DNA from 3 places in the Castellaniella hirudinis genome. Region 3 is predicted to be linked to each of the others. Evidence: predicted binding sites of a transcription regulator. Region 3 holds the regulator's gene; each other region holds the start of a gene.
What was found. Region 3 encodes sigma-54, which starts transcription at its own class of promoters, with help from an activator protein. Its sites were predicted from a motif close to TGGCANGNAANCTGCTTT; they were not measured.
Positions count from the first base shown of each region.

Region 1: glnA (type I glutamate--ammonia ligase) is a predicted target of sigma-54. The motif match lies at 3,177-3,194, and genes of this name have one in related genera.
Region 2: ACFO0J_RS15840 (P-II family nitrogen regulator) is a predicted target of sigma-54. The motif match lies at 1,967-1,984, and genes of this name have one in related genera.

Region 1 is NZ_JBHSDY010000006.1:181,067-186,163, forward strand. Features, by position in the region: gene ntrC (nitrogen regulation protein NR(I)) at 1-723, opposite strand, end outside; gene glnL (nitrogen regulation protein NR(II)) at 737-1,690, opposite strand; gene glnA (type I glutamate--ammonia ligase) at 1,703-3,115, opposite strand; gene hemW (radical SAM family heme chaperone HemW) at 3,305-4,501, opposite strand; gene rdgB (RdgB/HAM1 family non-canonical purine NTP pyrophosphatase) at 4,535-5,097, opposite strand, start outside.
Region 2 is NZ_JBHSDY010000010.1:471,080-476,176, reverse strand. Features, by position in the region: gene ACFO0J_RS15850 (YifB family Mg chelatase-like AAA ATPase) at 1-1,025, opposite strand, end outside; gene ACFO0J_RS15845 (hypothetical protein) at 1,206-1,610, opposite strand; gene ACFO0J_RS15840 (P-II family nitrogen regulator) at 2,019-2,357, shown strand; gene ACFO0J_RS15835 (ammonium transporter) at 2,384-3,613, shown strand; gene ACFO0J_RS15830 (diguanylate cyclase domain-containing protein) at 3,601-5,097, opposite strand, start outside.
Region 3 is NZ_JBHSDY010000007.1:173,697-178,793, forward strand. Features, by position in the region: gene ACFO0J_RS12405 (GTPase/DUF3482 domain-containing protein) at 1-407, opposite strand, end outside; gene ACFO0J_RS12410 (DUF2868 domain-containing protein) at 400-1,749, opposite strand; gene rpoN (RNA polymerase factor sigma-54) at 1,867-3,207, opposite strand; gene ACFO0J_RS12420 (hypothetical protein) at 3,244-3,786, shown strand; gene ACFO0J_RS12425 (TonB-dependent receptor plug domain-containing protein) at 4,083-5,097, shown strand, end outside.

The DNA of each region.
Region 1 (5,097 bases), on a different contig from region 3:
CCCCCGGCGCGACTGGACTGCGCCGGTAAAGGCTCCGCGCTCGTGGCCGAACAGTTCCGCCTCCAGCAGGTCACGCGGAATCGCGGCCGCGTTGACCGCCACGAAGGGGCCGGCGGCGCGGCGGCTGTGCCGATGCAACGCGCGCGCCACCAGTTCCTTGCCGGTTCCGGACTCTCCGGTGATGAGCACGGTGGCGCCGGACTGGGACAGGCGGCCGATGGCGCGAAACACGTCCTGCATGGCCGGCGACTGCGAAGGCGCCATTTCCGCCTCGCCCAGCAAGGGCGCGGCTCCACCCTCGGCAGGCGCCGCCTGGGCCGGGTCGGCAACGGCGTGGGACGGCGCCGACTGGGCGGCGCGGCCGATCAGTTCGACGGCGGCCTGGATGTCGAAGGGCTTGGCCAGATAGTCGAAGGCGCCCTGCTCGAAGGCCGCCACGGTCGTGTCCAGGTCGGTGTAGGCCGTCATCATGATGACGGGCAGGCCCGGCAGGCGCGCGCGCACGGCCGCCAGCACGCTCAGGCCGTCGGGACCCGGCATGCGGATGTCGGACACCAGCACGGCCGGCCGGTTCGCATCCTCCGGCCCCGCCAGCGCGTCGAGCGCGGTCTTCAACGCCACGCCATCGGCAAAGCTGCGCACCGGCCAACCGGCCTTGTCCAGCGCCTTTTCCAGCACCCAGCGCATGCCGGGTTCGTCGTCCAGAATCCAGATCGTGTTCATGCGGCCTCCGGTGTCATGCCAGATCCAGCGGCAGCAGCAGGCGGAATTCGGTGCGCCCGGGCACGGAATCGAATTCCAGCAGGCCGCCCTGCCGCTGCAGACATTCCTGGGCCAGGCTCAGGCCCAGGCCGGTGCCCTGCGCCCGGCCGGTCACCAGGGGGTGGAACAGTTTGTCGCGCAGGGCCTCGGGCACGCCCGGCCCGTTATCGATGACCGTGATCCGCAAGCCCAGGCGGTGCTGCCCGTCCGCCAGCATGGGCTGATGCAGGATGCGGGTGTTCAGGTGCAGCGCGGGCGCGTCCAGGTCGGTCGCCTCGGCCAGCGCCTGGGCGCCATTGCGCACGACGTTCAGCAGCGCCTGCAGCACCTGATCGCGGTCGGCGCGCATGTCCGGCACCGAGGCGTCGTAGTCACGTTCCAGGCGGATGCGTTCGCCGAATTCCAGCCGGATCAGGGCCAGGACCCGCTCGCACAGCTCATGGACATTGAACACGCTGGGCACGGCGGCCGGCTGGCCGGACGAGGCCAGGCGGCTGACCAGCGCGGCCAGCCGATCGGCCTCGGCCACGATCACCTGGGTGTATTCGCGCAGATCGTCGCGCGGCAGTTCCATTTCCAGCAACTGGGCGGCGGCCCGCAGGCCGGCCAGGGGATTGCGGACCTCGTGCGCCAGATTGCGCAGGGTTTCGCGCTGCGCCGCCTGGCTGTCCCGGGCCTGCCGCAGATCGTCCAGGTGACCGCCTTGATGGACGGGGATTTCGATCAGCCAGACCCAGGGCTGGCCCCGCAGCGGCGTCTTCAGGACGCTGTCGCGGCCGTCCAGCCAGGGTTGTGCAGGCTGACCCGCCAGCTGGCGGCGGGACTGGCCCAGCAATTCTTCCGCCGCGCCGTTGGCGTGGCGGATCCGGTGGGACTCGTCCAGCAGCAGGACCGCCGTGCGCAGCAGGTCGAGGCCGGACGTGTCCACCGCGGCCCCCGGCTAGAGGGTGTAGTACATGTCGAATTCGACCGGGTGCGGGGTCACGCGCAGGCGGTCGAGTTCTTGGGCCTTCAGGTCCAGATAGGCGTCCAGCAGATCGTTGCTGAACACCCCGCCGCGTGTCAGGAAATCGCGGTCGCGGTCCAGCGCTTCCAGCGCCTGATCCAGCGACGAGCACACCGTCGGGATCTTGGCGTCTTCTTCCGGCGGCAGATCGTACAGGTTCTTGTCGGCCGGATCGCCTGGGTGGATCTTGTTCTGGACGCCGTCCAGGCCCGCCATCATCAGGGCCGAGAAGGCCAGGTACGGATTGGCCAGGGGATCCGGGAAGCGCGCTTCGACGCGACGCGCCTTGGGATTGCCGACGTAGGGGATGCGGATCGAAGCCGAGCGGTTGCGCGCCGAATACGCGAGCTTGACCGGAGCTTCGTAGTGCGGCACCAGGCGCTTGTAGGAGTTCGTGCCCGGATTGGTGATGGCGTTCAGGGCGCGGGCGTGATGGATGATGCCGCCGATGTAGTACAGGGCGAATTCCGACAGGCCGCCGTAGCCGTTGCCGGCGAACAGGTTCTGGCCGTCCTTCCAGATGGACTGGTGTACGTGCATGCCCGAACCGTTGTCGCCCACCACCGGCTTGGGCATGAAGGTCGCGGTCTTGCCATAGACGTGAGCCACGTTGCGGATCACGTATTTCATGGTCTGGGTCCAGTCGGCGCGCTCGACCAGCGTGCTGAAACGGGTGCCGATTTCCATCTGGCCGCAGTTGCCGACCTCGTGATGGTGGATTTCCACCGGCACGCCCATCTGTTCCATCAACAGGCACATTTCCGAACGCATGTCGGCGAAGGAGTCGACCGGCGGCACGGGCACGTAGCCGCCCTTGACGGCCGGGCGGTAGCCCAGGTTGTTGCCGTTGGAATCATGGGCGTTGGACCAGGCGGCCTCGTCGGACACGATCTTGACGAAGCTGCCGCTCATGTCCGCATTCCAGCTCACGCCGTCGAAGACGAAGAATTCGGGTTCCGGACCGAAATAGGCGGTGTCGCCCAGGCCGCTGGACTTCAGGTAGGCCTCGGCGCGGCGGGCCAGCGAGCGCGGGTCGCGGTCGTAGCCCTTCAGGTCGGACGGCTCGACCACGTCGCAGGTCAGGATGAGCGTGGTTTCCTCGCGGAAGGGGTCCAGGCGGGCCGTCCCGGCATCCGGGACCAGGATCATGTCGGAGGCCTCGATGCCCTTCCAGCCCGGCAGCGACGAGCCGTCGAAGGCGACGCCCGATTCCAGGCGATCCTCGTCCATCTGACTGGCGGGAACGGTCAGGTGGTGCTCCCGGCCCAAGGTGTCGGTAAAACGGCAATCCACGAACGCCACTTCGCGTTCGGCGATCATCTGCACAACGTTTTCAGGGGTGGACATAAAAGCTCCTGCGCCAAGTCATATCGTCAAAGGGTGAGGCTTGGAGCCTCGTGATGATCTATAAGCAATGATCGTGCCAGCTTTTTGGGCCGCGACCGTGGGCTGCGGCAGCCGAAATCACACTCAAAACGCACCATTCAAGTGCATATTTTAGTGCACTGCACGTGAATACGCACCGCTTTGGTGCGATCAGGATAAGAATTCCATCTGCAGTTCATTCAGGAATTGCCAGCCCCGGGGCGTGGCGCACACCCGGTCCAGTCCGGGCTCGAGCAGGCCGCGCTCGACGGCGCGGCGCATGGCCGGCAGGATGGACATCAGCGACAGGCCGGTGCGCTCGATGAACAGCCCGCCCTCGACGCCTTCGCGCAGACGCAGGGCATTGAGCATGAACTCGAAGCCCAGGTCCTCGTGGCTGAGTTCGCGGCGTTCGACCACGTGCCGGCCGGCGCCCTCGGTCGCGAGCCGCATCCAGGCGTCCGGCATCTTCGCCCGCGCCTGGCGCGTGATGCGGTCCTGAAAGGAAATCTTTGAATGCGCCCCGGGACCGATGCCCAGGTAGTCGCCAAAACGCCAGTAGTTCAGGTTGTGCTGGCACGCCTGGTGAGGCCGCGCATAGGCGGAGACCTCGTAGCGGTCGAAACCGGCCGTCTGGATCAATTCCGCCACCCGGTCCTGCATGGCCGCGCCCAGTTCGTCGTCCGGCACCTTGGGCGGATATTTGGCGAAGACCGTATTGGGTTCCAGCGTCAGGTGATACAGCGACAGGTGGCCCGTCTCGAAGGCCAGCGCCTCGCGCACGTCCCGCTCGCACTCGGCCAGAGTCTGCTCCGGCAACGCAAACATCACGTCCAGATTGACCCGATCCACGGCGCGCTGGGCCATTTCGATGGCCGCACGCGCCTGCGCGGCGTCGTGGATGCGGCCCAGGCGGCGCAGCTTGCCATCGTCAAAGCTCTGGATGCCCAGCGAGATCCGGTTCACCCCCGCCTGGGCATAGCCCTGGAAACGGGCGGCCTCGGCCGTGCCCGGATTGGCCTCCAGCGTGATCTCCACATCGGGAGGCAGGTTCAGATAGGCTCGGAACAGGCCGATGATCCGGTCGACCGCCTCGGCCGACAGCAGGCTGGGCGTGCCGCCGCCGAAGAACACCGTCGAAACCGGCCGCCCCCAGATGTCGGGCACCGCCTGCTCCAGATCGGCCTGCAACGCCTGCAGATAGGCTTCTTCGGGCAGTTCGCCGGACCGTTCATGCGAATTGAAGTCGCAGTACGGACATTTGTGCACGCACCAGGGCACGTGCACATACAGCGACAGCGGCGGCAGCGCCGCCAGGCCGGGTTTGCCGCGCACCCCCGGGCGGCCATCGCCCTCGCGCTCAGGCATTGGAACGGGAACCAGCCTCTTCATCGCATACCCCTATGCCTGGCCTCGATCCTGGCCAAATTCGCTGCGCAGCGCCTGCAACAGGCCGCGCAGGGCACGCGCACGATGACTGATCCGGTTTTTCTGTTCCATGGGCAGTTCTGCAGCCGTCATGCTCTGGTCAGGCAGGTAGAAATACGGGTCGTAGCCAAAGCCGTTGGTGCCCCGGGGAGCGTCCAGAACCTCGCCGTCCCAGGAACCCTCGACCACGATCGGGCGCGGGTCGTCGGCGCTGCGGACGTAGACCAGCACGGCCACATAGCTGCCGCGCCGGTCGGTGCGGTCCGTCATCTCGGCCACCAGCCGGGCGTTATTGGCCGCGTCCGAGCGCGTGCCGTCAGGCGCCTGGGCGTAGCGTGCCGATTGCACGCCCGGCGCGCCGGCCAGCGCAGGCACGCACAGGCCCGAATCATCCGCCAGCGCCGGAAGGCCCGTGGCGCGGCTGGCGTGACGCGCCTTGGCCAAGGCGTTTTCCACGAAGGTGTGGAAAGGCTCATCGGCCTCGGACACGCCCAGCGCGCTTTGCGGCACCATCTCGATGCCGGCCGCCGACAGGA
Region 2 (5,097 bases), on a different contig from region 3:
GGAAACGTGCAACTGCCGGCGGCCCGCGCGACCGTCACGCAGCCGGTCTCCAGGGGCTCGCGCAACGCCTCCAGGGCCTGGCGGCCGAATTCCGGCAGTTCATCCAGGAACAACACACCATGATGGGCCAGACTGATTTCTCCGGGCCTGGGACGGGCGCCCCCGCCCACCAGCGCCGGCATGGACGCGCCGTGGTGCGGGGCGCGGAACGGCGGCACCCGGGACAGGGAGAGCCGGGACCGGGCCAACCCGTGCACGGCGGCCACCTCCAGGGCTTGCTCGGCGCTCAGGGGCGGCAGCAAGCCGGGCAGGCGCCGCGCCAGCATGCTCTTGCCCACGCCGGGACAGCCGCTCATCAGCAGGCCATGCCCGCCGGCGGCCGCCAGTTCCAGGGCGCGCCGGGCCGCCGCCTGCCCCCGGACGTCGGACAGGCAGGGCGCGGGGGGTTCATCCACCGGTTCGTCGCGCGCCGGCGTGGCGATGGGCAATCCGGCCTGACCGGCAAAATGGGCCACGACTTCGTCCAGGCCTCCGGCCGCCAGCACCTTCAGTCCCGGCACCCGGGCGGCCGCGCCGGCCGCTGCCGGCGCCATGATCAGCACGGCCTGCGGGTCGTCGCGGACGACCGACAGCGCAATCGCCAGCGCGGCATCCGCCGGCACGATGCTGCCGGTCAGCGACAGTTCGCCCGCCAGCACGTAATGCCGCACGTCAGGCGCCAGACCCCGGGCATCGGCCACCTGCCCCGACGCCAGCAACACGCCCAACGCGATCGGCAGATCGAAGCGACCGGAGTCCTTGGGCAAGTCGGCCGGCGCCAGATTGGCGGTGATCCGTCCCGCCGGAAACTCAAAACCGCTGCTCAGCAGCGCCGAACGCACCCGCTCGCGGCTTTCGCGCACGCCCGCGCCCGGCAGGCCGACAATCGAAAAAGCAGGCAGGCCGCTGCCCACGTGGACCTCGACCTGCACAGGCCAGACCCGCAACCCGAACAGGGCCCGGCTGGATAGCACTGCAAGCGACATCGGCTCTCCCCGCGTGATTCCCGGCCATTTCCCGCACTATAGCGACGGGAACGGAATCACGGGCGGCGGGCGGGACGGATTTGTCCCGCTGCACCGAGTCTCTGCCCCGTGCCTTGAGAGCCCCTGAACAGGCCGGCGCGCCGTCCGATCCCTCGGTACGGCGCGCCGGTACTGCCTTGCTTACTTGGAACCGCCGTTCGAGTTGCCCACGGCGCCCTGGATGGCGGCATCAGCCTTGGCCGCGCCTTCCTTCACCGATTCACGGGCGCTGTTGGCGGCATCACCCGCCTCGTGGGCCAGTTCACCGGCCTTGGCGGACACGGCATGGCCGAGTTCAGCCGCCTTGTCCGAGGCCTCGCCGGCCGATTCTTTGATCTTGTCCCCCATGGACTGATCGGCAGGGGCGCTCTGCTCTTCCTGCGGAGCGGGCGAGCCGGGAGGCATGGGAGCCGGAGTCGGCGCCGTCGAAGGCGCGGGAGCGGCCGGAGGCGGCGCCGAAGCGTCATCGCTCTTGGAGCAAGCGGCCAGCAAGCTCAGCGATGCCGCCATGGCGGCCAGAATCAGCGTTTTACGCGTCGTATTCATGATCTTCCCTATACAAAATTCCGCTGTGTGAAGTGGCGGATCATTTTCGAGGACCGGTCTGTTACAACCGGCTTGGTTACAAGTCTAGCGGCCCTGGATCGCGGGTAAACCCTGACATGTAATGACTGATGTCCGCAGACCCAGGCCGATCCGGCACCGGTCGCCGGCCACGCACCCAGGGAGAAAACCATCTGGACCGGCCTGCGGCGGCCGGCCGCCCGCACAACAACTGGACACAACACCACATGGTCACCGAGGGTGAAATCGCCACGCCGCCGCACCATTCCGGCCCGGGGCCGCACCGAGGCGGTGCGTTTTCCCCACGCCGCGCCTTCGGCTCACTCTAACCAAAAAGCTGGCACGCCTCTTGCTTGAATCTCCATACACGCAGACCGCAAAGGAGCATTCATGAAACTCGTCACTGCACTCATCAAGCCCTTCAAGCTGGAAGAAGCCCACGCCGCACTGGAGGCCGCCGGCATCCAGGGCATGACGGTCACGGAGGCCAAGGGATTCGGCCGCCAGAAGGGACACACCGAACTCTACCGGGGCGCGGAATACCAGGTCGATTTCCTGCCCAAGCTGCAGATCCAGGTCGCCGTCCCGGACGCTCTGGTCGACATGACCGTCGAATGCCTGTGCCAGGCCGCCCGCACCGGCAAGATCGGCGACGGCAAGATCTTCGTCACCCCCCTTGAACACGTCGTGCGCATCCGTACCGGCGAAACCGGCGAAGCCGCCCTCTGACCCCCATTGGCAAAGGAGTACACCTCATGGACAAGAGTGATCTGGTCTGGACCCTGACCTCGACCCTGCTGGTCTGGCTGATGTGCATGCCGGGCCTGGCCCTGTTCTACGGCGGTCTGGCACGCAAGCGCCATGCGCTGTCCGTCATGACGCAGACGCTGAGCGTCTGCGCGCTGGTGACGGTCCTGTGGTTCGCCTATGGCTATTCTCTGGTGTTCACCGAAGGTTTCGGCGGTCTGGGCGGATGGACGCGCCTGGGGCTGGCCGGCCTCTACCGTCCCGGGGACGCCGCCGCCCTGCCCTTGCTCGGCACCATCCCGGAACTGCTCTTCGCCCTGTTCCAGGCGACCTTCGCAGCCATCACCTGCGGGCTGATCACCGGCAGCATGGCCGAACGCACCCGCTTTGGCGCGGCACTGGCCTTCGCCGGCCTGTGGTTCACGCTGGGCTATATGCCGATCGCCCACATGGTCTGGGCCGGCGACGGCTGGCTGCATCTGCGCGGCGCGCTGGACTTCGCCGGCGGCACCGTCGTCCATATCAGCGCCGGCGCGGCCGGCCTGGTCGGCGCCTACTGGGTCGGCCCCCGGCTGGGCTACGGTCGGGAAGCCATGCTGCCCCACAGCCTGCCGCTGAACCTGACCGGCGCCGCGCTGCTGTGGATCGGCTGGTTCGGCTTCAACGGCGGATCGGCGCTGGCCGCCAACGAGCAGGCCGTCCTGGCCGTGGCCAACACCTTGCTGGCGGCTGTCTGCGGCGTGCTGGCCTGGATGTCGGCGGAGCGGCTCCTGAAGGGCCGGGCTTCGCTGCTGGGCGCCGCTTCCGGGGCCATTGCCGGGCTGGTGGGCATCACGCCGGCCGCCGGCCTGGTCGCGCCGGGCGCGGCGCTCGTCATCGGTGCGCTCGCCTCCTGGGCCGCCCTCTACGGGGTCGGCGGCCTGAAGCGCAGACTGGGCATCGACGACGCCTTCGACGTGTTCGGCATCCATGCCGTGGGCGGCATCGTCGGCGCCCTGCTGACAGGCGTCTTCTATTCCGCCTCGCTGGGCGGCCCCGGCCCGGCGGGCCTGGGCGCGCTGCTGCATCAAACCTGGCTGCAGGCCGAAGCCGTGCTGGTCAGCCTGGCGTGGGCCGCCGCCAGCGCGGCGATCTGCGCCCTGCTGGTCGATCGCCTGATGGGGCTGCGGGCCGCGCCCGACGAGGAACGCCAGGGCCTGGACGCCGCGACGCACGGCGAAACCGCCTACCCCGACTGAGCCGGGGCCGAAGCCGGATCAGGTCCCCTGGCGAACTCCCCCTGGCGGACCTGAACGGATTCGCGCATCTCGGCGGCATAGACGCGGAAGTGATTGCGGCCCTGTTCCTTGGCGGCGTACATGGCCAGATCCGCGGCCCGCAACAGCTCGCTGTCGCTGCCGCCGTCACGGGGATGGAAGGCCGCGCCCATGCTGGCGGAAATCTGCACGGTCTGCTGTCCCAGCGCAAAGGGCTGGGACAGAGAATCCAGGATTTTGTCCGCCACGGGAAAGATGTCGTCCGGATCTTCAATGTCCCGGACGAGGAGGGTGAATTCATCACCGCCCAGCCGCGCCACCAGGTCGGAACTGCGCACGCACTCGGTCAGCCGCCGGCCCACCAGGCGCAACAACTGGTCGCCCGCCTCGTGGCCCAGGGTGTCGTTGACGTCCTTGAACAGGTCCAGATCCAGGAAGATCACCGCGAACGACGTCCCGCCCAGCCGGGCCTGTTCGATACTGAGCCGCAGGTTTTCCTCGAACATCTGGCGGTTGGGCAACTGGGTCAGGTGGTCGTGATGCGCCTGATGCCAGATCGAGGCCTCGCGGCGGCGCTTTTCGGTCACGTCGGAAAACAGGCCGATCCGGCAATTGACGCTGCCGTCCGCGTTATAGGACGTATTGATCGACAGGCGTTCGACGTATTCCTCTCCCGACTTGCGCCGGTTATGGATATCGCCGCTCCAGCGGCCGGTGTCCTGCAGCCTGGCCCACATCACCCGGTAGAAATCCTCGTCGTGGCGCCCGGAGCTGAGCACATTCATGGTCTGCCCGACCACGTCGTCGGCGCTGTAGCCGGTCACCGCCGTAAAAGCCGGATTGACGTCCTGGATGACGCCGTCGGCATCCGTGACCACCATGCCTTCGCTGGTGTGGGCGTACACCAGGGCGGCCCGCCGCGCCGAGGCCTCGGCGCGCTTGCGCTCGGTGATGTCGAACATGATGCCGATCAAGGCCGGCCGGCCATGCAGGGACATCAGCGAACCGAAGATTTCCAGTTCGATCGGTTCACCGTCACCCCGCCGCGCCACGCATTCGTAGCGCGTTCGGGTCGCGCGCCCCGACAGGCGTTCCATCGCCTGGGCCTGGACGGTCTCGTAGTCCGCCCCGGTGAACACCTGATGGAGCGGAAAACCGTCCGCCAGCACGGCCTGCGGATAGCCCAGCATGTCAGCCATGCGCGTGTTGACGTGGATAAAGCGCAGGGACTCATCCACCATGTAGATCCCGGCCACGGTATTGTCGGACAGGCCGTTGAACATGGATTGCGCATCGGCCAGCGCCGCATGCTCTTGCTCGATGTCCCGCAGCAGGCGTTCGATGCGCCCTGCGGAATCGTTCAACGCCCGACCCAGTTCGCCCAATTCATCGCCGGGCGGCAAGTCTGAGCGCGCGGCATAGTCGCCCACCGCCAGGGCCCGGCACTGCCGGGCCAAAGCCTGGAC
Region 3 (5,097 bases):
TTGGGCAGGACCGGATCGCGGGTGTCGATGACGTACAGGGCCGCGTCGGTCTCCAGCACCGTCGCCAGAACCCGGCATTCCTGCTCGAAACGGCCGGCCGATTCAGGGCTGTCGAGCAGCATGCGGATACGATCCGGGCCGTCATGCCGTTCCTGGGGCGGGGACAACTGATCCAGGTAGTCCAGGACGCCCATGGCGTCCTCCAGGCCCGGCGTGTCGCGCAGCACCAGGATGGCCTGCCCGGTCTCGGTCAGCAGTTGCGCGCTTTCGACGTGGCGGGTGGTGCCGGGGCGGTCCGCGACCTCGCCAAAGTATTCGTCGCGCAGCAACGTGCGCAGCAGCGAGGTCTTGCCGGTATTGGTATGGCCGACGACCGCCAGGTCGATGGGGTTCGAAGCGTCAGTCATGGCGGAGGATTCCGATGTGTTCGAGCCAGCCGTCCAGGCTGGGGATCCGGGCGACGGCCTGTTGCGACAGAATGTCCTGCCAGGCCTGCAAACGGGGCGGCGTGCCGCCCAGGCACAGGGCGCGCAGGTCAGGGCAGGACCGGCGCAGTTCGTCCAGCCAGGCGGCGGCGCCCCGATCCGGCGTCAGACGCGCGTCGCAGACGAACAGCAGATGCGCGGGCGGCGCGCCCAGCAGCGCGCGGATGCGGGCGCGGTCCGCGCGGCTGTCGCAGCGGCCCAGGTCCACGACATCGGCCGGCAGTCCTTCCAGAGGCCAGGCCAGATCAGGCCCCAATTCGTAAGCCAGGACCGCCGCCCGGCCGTCGACCGCGACGACCGGCGCGACGGGTCCGGCCGCGCCGCCGGGCGCGGGCGCGGGCCGGTCGATGCCCAGATTGGCATGGGTGGGCAGCAGGCGTTCGCGCAGGTCCAGCCAGCCCGGCAGGCCCGGATCGACGGTCAGCCCGGCCAGGCGTTGCCGCAGGTGCACCACGCAGGCGAACAGGGCCAGCAGCCTGGGCAGCAGCCCCCAGACGACGACGCAGCCGATCAGCCACAGGGACCAGTCGGCCTGGACGCCGGCGGCCAGCGGCTGCGGCCCCAGGCTGGCGGCGATCTGGGCGTCGCCCGGCGCCGGAAAGCCCAGCAGCCCGGGCAGAGCGCCCAGCGCCCGGGTCGCGCCGACAAAGGCGTCCGGCGACAACAGCGTGGTTTCCCAATGGAAGGTGTAGCGGCGCGCGCTCAGGAGCAGGAGCAGCGTGGGCAACGCCCCCAGAAAGGCGGCCGTCCAGGCCCCGTGGCTGATCAGCCCGATGGCGGTCTTCCAGGCCCGCGCCCGGCCCAGCAAAGACAGGAAGGCCTGGGCCGCCAGGGCGGCGTCCGGCCCCCGGACCAGCCGCCGCGTCAGCCAGAGCCACAGACGCGACAAGGCAGTCGAGTCGGGCAGGCCCGGCAGCCAACTGGCCAGCCAGATCAGGAAAGTGAGCGCATGCAGGCCCAGCAGCCCCAGCAAGGCCAGCGCCAGATTGACCTGTCCCTGGCCCAGCACGGCGGCGGCCGTGCCGATGCCCGCCAGACAGGCGCACAGCCACAGAGCGGCCAGCGCCCAGCGGGCGCCGATGGACCATTGAACCAGACGGTCATGCAATTCGCCGTGTTCGGCCAGCCAGGCGGCGCGCGCCAGGATGCGGTCCTGGAGATCCGCCGGCAGGCGCAGGGCGGCCTGGCAGGCGGCACGGTCTTCCAGCGGCCCCCAGTGCGCTTCCCGCAGGCGCACGGCCTCGGCCTGCCAGTGCTGGAGCAACGGGCCGGCGGCAGGGCTTGCAGAGGATGGCGGACGATTCCACATGGGGAAACGGGCGGCTGAAAACAGGATGATACCGAGTTTTACCGGACCCGGGCACACCGGTGCAGAGGGGCCTCAACCTCGCGCCTTGCGCATGCTGGCCGGCGGCACCCCCATGGCTTCGCGGTACTTGGCCACGGTACGCCGGGCAATCACCACGTCCTGATCGGCCAGCAGTTGCGCCAGCCGCATGTCGGACAGGGGTTTGCCGGCCGGCTCCGATGCCAGCATCGCGCGCATCAGCGCCTGCACCGCCAGCGCCGAGGTCTCCTCGCCCGAGCGGGTCTGCACCACCGTGCCGAAAAAGAATTTCAGTTCGTGCACGCCCCAAGGGGTCTGCGCGTACTTCAGGCGCGTGGCGCGCGAAATCGTCGACTCATGCAGGTCCAGCGCCTGGGCGACCTCGCGCAGCGTCAGCGGCCGCAGCGCCCCGACGCCGGATTCCAGGAAGGCCTGCTGGTGCTGCGCGATGATTTCCGCCACTCGCAGGATCGTCTGACGACGCTGGTCCAGATTGTGGATCAGGCTGCGCGCCTGACGCACCCGATCCCGCAGATCAGGCGACAGGTCCTGCCCCGCCAGGCCGTCCGCCAGTTCGGGATTCAAGCGCACGCGGGGTTCGACGGCGGGATTGAGGCTGACCCGCCAGCCGTCTGCCGCGCGGTGGAACAGCACGTCGGGCACCACATAATGGATGGGGTCGGTCTGCCAGGCGCCTGCCGGACGGGGGTCCAGGCAGCGCAAGGCCCGATGGGCGGCGTCCAGCAGCGCGCGGTCGCAAGCCAGCGTCTCGCACAAGCGCCCCCAGCGGCCCGCGCCCAGGTCCTCCAGATGGTCCGTCAGCCGCAAGGCGCAGGCCAGCACGTCTGCGGGCCATTCGTCGGCGCGCGCCCGCAGTTGCAGCCGCAGGCATTCGGGCAAGTCGCGCGCGCCCACCCCGGCGGGATCAAAGGACTGCAACAGGCGCAGCGCCGTGCGCCATTCATCGTCCTCGACTTCCAGTTCCGGCGGCAGGCCGGCGGTCAATGCCGCCGGCTCGAATTCCAGGTAGCCGCGCTCGTCCAGTTCGCCCATCAGCCGGATCACCAGCAGGCAGTCGCGCTCCGTCGCACGGGTGGCGTGCAACTGTTGCAGCAGATGGTCGATCAGGCTGAGCGGCTGGCCCGGCTCGGGCAGATCGTCGGGCAAGGCGGCGCGCGCGGGCTGCGACCACAGACGGTCCAGCCGCTCGGCCTGGGCCGCCGATTCCGGTTCCGGTTCGACGACTTCGAGCAGCGGGTTATCGGCCAGCGCCTGGGCGATCTCCTGATCCAGCTCCTGGGACGAGCATTGCAACAGGGCCAGCGCCTGGCGCAACTGCGGCGTCAGCGTCAGGTGCTGATGCTGGCCCAGTTCCAGGGAGGGTTGCGCGCGCATGTTCAATCTAGGGCCTGTTCAATCTAAAATACGGTCATGAACCCAGAACGAAACGAATCTTCCAGCCGTCGGGACCACGCCTTGCTGCGCAGGATCCTGCTCAAGCTCACCGCCACGTCCAGGATCCTGTCGGCCGCGCTGGTCGTGGTGGTCGTCCTGATCTGGTATGACGCGCTGAACCGGCTGCTGGCGTTCGGCAACGGCATTGATTATGCCGGAAACCGCATCATGGGGGCGGAAGCCACCGCCCTGCTGCAGCGCTACAACCCCTACTTCTGGGGCGCGCTGGTCACGCTCTGCTCTCTATTGCTGGCCTACCTGACGTGGCTGGCCGTGCGCGCGATCCTGGCGCGCGCGCGCCTGCGGCCCGTCGATCCCGCCTCGTTCCAGCAACTGGCCGACCAGTTGTCCAAGCCCTCGCTGGACGTGCTGCTGTGGGCCTGGCAGACCCGCGACGAGCCCCTGCGCGTGGGTGACCTGATGCAAACCCGGGACGAACTGGCCGCCGGCCGCGCCGCCCGCCTCCACCGCGCAGCCGAACAGCTCGCCGTCCTGGAAAACGCCCGCCGGCGACAGTGACGCGCCCCGCGCGGTATGTCCACCCGGGTTCGACCGTTGCCGCGCCAGGCGATCGCGTCACCGCGTGCGAGCTGCCCGGCGCCCCTCTCCCAAACCTCCGCCTCGCGCGCCGTTTTCTTGCGTCATATCAATTGCATATAAGAATTATTATCATAATCATTGATTGATGCAATTGCATTCTCTATAGTGTGGCTCGCCATCCGGACGACCTGCGCCGTCCGGTTTCCTCATTTCCGCCAAGAGCCATGAGCACACCCTGCCCGCCCTGTCATTGATTCACACAGGGAACCTACAAAATGAACCATGCAATCATGGGCCGGGGAGAAGCATCCGCCGCGCCGCGCGTCGGCATGCGCGCACTGGCGCTGGCCTTCAGCCTGCCGCTGGCGGCAGGCGTAGCCTGCGCGCAGGAAACCGGCGCACAGCACGCCACCTGGCTCGACACCATCACCGTGACGGGCACGCGCACCGAAACCTCCGTCATGAACAACCCGGCCTCGGTCTCGGTCGTCGATCAGGAGCAGCTCGAGCGCCAGGCGCCCAGGAGCATCGCCGACCTGGTGCGCGACGTGCCCGGCGTCGAGGTCGTCGACGCATCCGCGCCGGGCATGCAGCGCCTGCGCATCCGGGGCGAATCCTCGCACCGCGTGACCATCCTGGTGGACGGCCAGGAAATCACCGACCACAGCGACTACGGCACGCCCATCCTGGTGGACCCGGCCAACGTCGAGCGCATCGACGTGATACGCGGACCGGCGTCGGTGCTGTACGGCGCCAAGGCCATCGGCGGCGTGGTCAACATCATCACCAAGCGCGGCGCGCCCAAGCCCATCCAGCTCGAAACGGGTGTCAGCTACTATTCCGGCACACGCGGCTGGCAAGGCTGGGCCGCCGTGTCCGGCACCGTGGGGGATTTCGACTACCGCCTGTCGGGCAGCGCCGACCGCCACCATGACCGCAAGGTGCCCAACGGCATCTACACGCAGACCGGGCAACTGGACGGCTCCAGCTACCGCGACAGCGATGTTTCCCTGCACCTGGGCTATGCCTTCGGCCAGAACCGCAACCATTACCTGGCGCTGAAGGCCGAGCAGCACATCCTGAGCACGGACAGCTGGACGGATCCGGACTACCTGCAGGACCCGATCCGCGATTTCGGGATCGAACTGCCCAAGCGCGACCTGCGCAAGGTCGGCCTGTACTACGACGCCAGAGACCTGAGCCCGATCGTGCGCAAGATCCATGTGGACGCCTACCACCAGACCGTGGACCGGCTGTTCGAGAACCGGGTCGAGGTGCAGCCGACGGCAT